2 regions of the Paenibacillus sp. NPDC058898 genome follow, and region 1 is predicted to be linked to the other one. Evidence: riboswitches for the same ligand, from Rfam matches in the RefSeq annotation. Region 1 holds a riboswitch; the other holds the start of a gene.
What was found. Region 1 has a riboswitch for cobalamin ahead of ACOZB4_RS32095 (ABC transporter substrate-binding protein). Riboswitches for the same ligand answer to the same signal wherever they lie in the genome.

Region 2: it holds a riboswitch for cobalamin, as region 1 does, so the genes downstream of both, ACOZB4_RS26505 (ribonucleoside-diphosphate reductase subunit alpha) here and ACOZB4_RS32095 (ABC transporter substrate-binding protein) in region 1, are expected to answer to the same signal.

Annotation. Positions count from the first base shown of each region.
Region 1 is NZ_JBMOSM010000023.1:25,492-28,621, reverse strand. It holds gene ACOZB4_RS32100 (FecCD family ABC transporter permease) at 1-224, opposite strand, end outside; gene ACOZB4_RS32095 (ABC transporter substrate-binding protein) at 221-1,225, opposite strand; cobalamin riboswitch at 1,484-1,685, opposite strand; gene ACOZB4_RS32090 (histidine phosphatase family protein) at 1,841-2,614, opposite strand; gene cbiB (adenosylcobinamide-phosphate synthase CbiB) at 2,605-3,130, opposite strand, start outside.
Region 2 is NZ_JBMOSM010000012.1:168,146-171,275, reverse strand. It holds tRNA gene ACOZB4_RS26515 (tRNA-Thr) at 1-10, opposite strand, end outside; gene ACOZB4_RS26510 (MTH1187 family thiamine-binding protein) at 119-424, opposite strand; cobalamin riboswitch at 792-1,024, shown strand; gene ACOZB4_RS26505 (ribonucleoside-diphosphate reductase subunit alpha) at 1,219-3,130, shown strand, end outside.

The DNA.
Region 1 (3,130 bases):
ATCCCCAGCAATATGCGCGGCAATCTCACCTTCATTAAGATTTGCTCGGATGAAGCTTCCCAGCCCGGAACGATGGAATCGCCGATTCCCGGCAGCCGGTGCAGCAGCATCGCCCCAATCTCTCTCACAGGCAGGTGCACGGAGCCGATTCCGAGACTGACAACCAAGGTTAACAGTAATAGGATGATACCGGCCACACCGAATCCTGCAAGTTTTTTACTCATGGATTCATCAGTTCCGGATAAACGGCCTTCGCCACTTCCACCAACCCTTGCGTCACACGGGGACCAGGACGGCTGAGCAGGTTCGCATCCACGGATATGACCTGATCGTTCTTGATGGCTTCGATCTGATCCCAGCCGCCGCGCTCCTTAATCAGCTGATCCAATGTTTTCTTGGTTGCTTCATCAACCACATCGTCCGTGTACAGAATGACGTCGGGGTTCGCAGCAATAATATTTTCCTCACTGATTTCGAACCAGCCTTCCGCATCGCCGGCTGCGTTGACGCCGCCAGCTAAGGTGATGATCTCATCCATAAACTCGCCCTTGCCGACGGTCCATCCCGGAGAGAATTCCACATACACTTTCTTCTTGTCTTCATCCTTCACGGCTTTCACGGCTTCCGTAACGGTAGCCAATTCCTGCTTCATCTGATCCACGACCGCTTTCGCCTCCGCTTGACGGTCCGTAATTTGTCCGATCAGTTCGATGTTCTCCATCACGGCATCAATGGTTTTCGGATCATTGACGAACAGGGTAACGCCAAGCTCACGCAATTTCTCGGCATTCTGAGCATTCATCGAAGCCGCAAATACCACATCGGCATCGGCTGCAATAATAGCCTCTTCATTCACTTGGAACCCGCCCAATTTAGGCTTGGATTTGGCCGCTTCCGGATAATCGTCATTATCGGACACGCCAACGATTTCCTCATCCAGGCCCAAAGCGAACAGTTTTTCCGTCTCGGACGGTGTCAGGGATGCGATTTTGGCCGGAGCTTTCTCAAACGTCATTTCAACCCCGGTTGAATCCTTAACGGTCAGCGGATACGTCGTTTTAAGCTCTTCGCCGGAATCCGCCGGCGCTTCGTTATTCTGCTCTTCCTGCTGTGCAGGCTGCGTTGTATCCTTCGGCGCCGCTTCTTTGTCTCCACAGCCAATCAAGGCCAGAGCCATCAGTATGGCTACTAGAAGTACGGACCATGTTTTGTTTAATGCTTTCATCTCTTGAAATCCCCCTATGCATAATTGAGAACCTGGCGCTTTCGCGTTTACATTCCTTCGACCGATCCTTACCGGGAGAAAAACATCAATCGTCATACTCCAAAGAAAAGCAAAAATCCCTGACTCCTCGTAAACAAGGACTCAGGGATTACGTTTTAACATAAGGACATCTGGATAACCGTTCACAGATAGCGCCTTAAACTTCCGCCCACACATGCTGCATGGGTCCGGCAAACGTAATCCTCTCCTCGAAGGACCGTCATTCATTCGCCGAGGGCAGGTCTCCTGACTTGCAGGCTGTAACGACTTCTCCGCCTTCCCAAGCGCTATGGCTCAGTGGCATATGAAGAAGTCCCTGCTTCACAGTGGCGGGACCGTGCCGGACTTGCACCGGCTTCCCTATTAACCCGGCAGAAGGCAACAACGCCTTCTGTCCGGGACCCTCGCAAATAATATGAATTTATGTATGTTAGGCCAAGCATGGTTTCTCTGCCCAAAATTATAGGCGATAAACCTTCCTCTTACAACCGAAAGAATCGGTCATTTCAAATGCCTTATGATACGGATTTATCCCGTTATCGCCCATTCCGCACCGATATCATACGATTTCATTTATTAGCTTAACCGCACGCCTTGCCAGCGTTCTCCATCCCATATCAATTGCAGCTTGAGCTCCTCGCCCGGTGACACCTGCGTTTCCCAGAATTCCGTATGCGGAAGGGTAGCTGCCGTGATCTGCCGGATGACGCCCCCATGGGTGACCACAAGCACATCCAACTCGGCCCTCTGTGTCCCACAACCATAACCGGCTGCCTCTGCCTCTGCCTCTGCCTCTGCCTCTGCCTCTGCCTCTGCCTCTGCCTCTGCCTCTGCCTCTGCCTGCACAAGGGTATCCGGATCTTCCTCCACATGCAACAGTTCCTTCAAATCCAAATACAATCCGGTCAAGAATGCCTGAATCCGGGAACAGAACGCTTCCCAGCTCTCCCCATTTGGCGGCGTAACTTCTGCGGGGTTATCAATCCAGCGCCGATAGGAGATATCCGACTTCAAGTCCTCGTAGGTGTTCCCCTCCCAATCCCCGAAATCGAGCTCACGCAGCCGCGGATCATACTCGACCCCTGGAATAAACCTGCCCGGATCTTCATCATCAGGAATAGCGGACATTGTTGAATCCGGTAAGATAACATTCAGCGTCTGCCTGCATCGAAGAAGATCACTGCAATAGATCCGGACGAACTGCTTGGTACAAAACCTTTCCCGCAGCGGGAGGAGCTGCTGTCTTCCTTCCACCAGAATCCCCTGATCCTCGTGACCGAGATAACGGCGCTCCTCGTTCCACAACGTGCGGCCATGACGGACCAAATGCAGGGTAATCCTCATATCCATAAGCTTCCTCCTGCTGCGGCCACAAGTCCGAGCACCACGGTACCCAGTAACGTAAACAATACCGATACGCCCAGCAGCAGACGATTTGTCACCTGAATATCCTCCGCTTCAAGCGGTCGTTCGGGATCCCCCATGTAAGCCCGGAACGAGATCACGCCTTGATAGGAATTCTCGCCTCCCAGACGAATGCCCAGCGCACCAGCTACGGCCGATTCCGGGAAGCCGCTATTCGGACTGGGGTGCTTTCGCGCATCCCTTCTGACCATCTTGATCGCTTTTTTCCATTGCAGCGAAAACATCGCAGCCACTATGGTCAACAGTCCTGCGGTCAGGCGTGCCGGTATCCAATTGGCGATATCGTCCAGCCTTGCGGATGCCCAGCCGATATGCTGGTATTTGTCGTTTTTATAACCGACCATGGAGTCGAGCGTGTTCACGGCCCGGTAGGCCATCGCCAGCGGCGCTCCCCCGATCAGGGCAAAAAACAGCGGAGCGATGACCGCATCCACGATATTC
Region 2 (3,130 bases), on a different contig from region 1:
CTACACCAGCAAATGTGGTTCGATGATATTCCTCACGAAACAACAAAAATTATTATAATACTTCAGCAGCAAAATGCAAGTCCTATTCTTACGGAAATATCCTCCGTAACTGGCGGCATTACCCGCCTAATTTCTCCTGCACGGACTGGATCTTCTGTTTGCTCGAGGAGACTTGATCCCTGCGGTCGTCGATCTTCACGGAAGTCGATACGCGCTTCGCACCGGACAGAAAAGGCGCTTCATGCAAAGCCTCAATCGCCCGCCAGATCATGTTAAGCTCTCCCTCGATGATGGTGCTCATCGAAGTTAGCTCATAGGATATTCCATCCTGTTGTTTCAATATACGCTGCATCTCGGCAACATAAGAACTCAAGCTCGTTGTTGCGGTTCCGATCGGAATCACCGTTACCTCCGCTATAGCCATCTTGAATACCTCCCTCGTTGCATCTCATTAATATGGAATGCTTCCGAATGCGTTAAACTCCCGGATACAGTTATCATATCAATTCTGACCCTCCATATCAAAGTCCGTCTGTCTGTAACTTCATACAAGATATGGTGTATCTTCCTCGTTTCTCCGTACGAATATATCCTATTTTGTCAAAACGATAATATACGTGGTATCTGCGCAGAAAAGGTCGCATTTGGTCACAATTCAGGAAATGTTATGGCCTTTTGGCAGTTTCTTAACTGGCACAATGTCCGCTCGTTTGCTATAATTCTTTTTGCGTTCAATTTTAAGAATATAGTTTACAAACACAATATATTGGGTTAAATTAGATTAACAACAACCAAATATAGTGTATGTAGGTGCCGGATCAACCTATAAGGCAGTCCGGCTTAATAGGGAAGCATGGTGTAAATCCATCACGGTCCCGCCACTGTAAGGGCCTAAGGCTGTTTATGATCTATCAGCCATCCACATACGACATATGCCACCGAGGAACCGGATCAAGGTCTCAGGGGAGGCAATGCTGAGGAAAGTAGCTCAAGTCAGGAGACCTGCCTATATGCAGCAGACACCAACCTACGGGGTTTTAGGTAAGTGTTCGTTAAGCTTGCGTCTGTACATAACATCATGCCCATTCATGGGCTTATGGCAAACGTCATTTTCGAATCACAGCGCACGGACATTTTCAAGCCTGCCCGCGGGTTTTAGAAAATGTTTTTTTGATGTCCTTTTTCATATTTCCCCCGAAGAAAGCGAGGAATTTATTCATGCCCCAGCTCGTAGTTAAACCGAACAACCGTCAGCTCGCCTTTGATGAAATTCGTCTCTCCGTCTATGCCGACCGGACTCTAAAAGGATTGGACATGCTCGATAAAGAGCGCCTGCTTCGCGGCGTCAATGCCAAATTGCGCGGTGAGCAAGTTACCGGCGAAGAAATCAGCAACGCCTTCACGATGTCCGCCCTTGAGCTTGTAACCAAAGAGGAGCCGGATTGGAAGTTTGCAGCTGCGCGTTCGTTTCTGACCTCTTTATATAAAAAAGCGGCCACCAACCGCCGATACAAAGCATACCCGGAAGAACCATACGGTGCCTTCTACCCGCTCATTACAGAGCTTGTACAGAAAGGCATTTATCGCGAGGATCTTCTGACCAGCTACACCAAAGAACAAATCGAAGAACTCGGCGAATGCATCGATCCAAGCCGCGACCTGCTGTTTGATTACATCGGGCTGTTGACACTGGCTGAGCGTTACCTGGCAAACGACTTTGACGGTCGCGTCATGGAACTTCCGCAAGAACGGTACATGGTCATCGCGATGTTCCTCATGCACAACGAGCCAGCTGACAAGCGTCTTGACCTTGTCAAAGAAGCCTACTGGGCCATGAGTAACCTGTATATGACGGCCGCTACGCCGACCATGTCTAACGCAGGTAAAAAAGTAGCCGGCCAGCTTTCCAGCTGCTTCATCGATACCGTGGACGACTCCCTGGAAGGAATCTTCGATTCCAATACGGATATCGCCCGTCTCAGCAAAATGGGCGGCGGCATCGGGGTTTACCTCGGTAAAGTTCGTGCACGCGGCTCTGACATTCGCGGTCACAAAAACACCAGCTCCGGCGTTATCCCTTGGATTCGCCAGTTGAACAACACCGCTGTTAGCGTTGACCAATTGGGAACTCGTAAAGGCGCTATCGCGGTTTACCTGGATGTGTTCCACAAAGACATTCTGTCCTTCCTGGATCTGAAGCTGAACAACGGTGACGAGCGCATGAGAGCACATGACGTGTTCCACGGCGTATGTCTGCCTGACCTGTTCATGGAAGCTGTAGAAGCACGTGAAGAGTGGAGCCTCTTCTGTCCACATGAAGTGAAGAAAATCATGGGCTGGAAAGACGAGAACGGCCGTCCGCTGGGCCTGGAAGACTTCTATGATCAAGGACAAGGCGAAGGCGAATTCCGTCAAAAGTATGCTGAAGCCGTGGCGAGCCCGCTGCTGCCGCGCATTACGGTACAGGCTATCGACATTATGAAGCGCATCATGAAATCCCAGCTTGAAACGGGTACACCGTACATGTTCTACCGCGACACGGTCAACCGTGCGAACCCGAACTCTGCGCATGGCATGATCTACTCTTCCAACCTGTGCACCGAGATCATGCAGAACCAATCTCCGACAGTTGTTGAGCAAGAGGAACTGGTTACGAAAGACGGCCAAACCCGGATCGTAATTTCCAAAATCCCTGGCGATTTCGTTGTCTGCAACCTGAACTCCATCCACTTGGCTCGTGCTGTACCTGCTGGTGTGCTGGAGCGTCTCGTTCCGATCCAGGTTCGCATGCTGGATAACGTTATCGACATTAACAATATTGAAGTTCTGCAAGCTCAATATACCAACAGCCAATACCGTGCGGTCGGTCTCGGCACCTTCGGTCTGCATCACTTGCTGGCGCTGGAAGGCATCCGCTGGGAATCCGACGAAGCCGTTGCATATAACGACAACCTGTATGAGCACATCAACTACCTGCTCGTTAAATCCAGCATGGAGTTGGCCAAGGAAAAAGGCCACTATCCGAAATTCAAAGGCTCCGACTGGGAGAGCGGCGAGTACTTCACGTTCCGCGGTTACACCGACGGCGAGCATGAAGGCAAGTTCGTAACCACCGAACAATGGCGCGAAT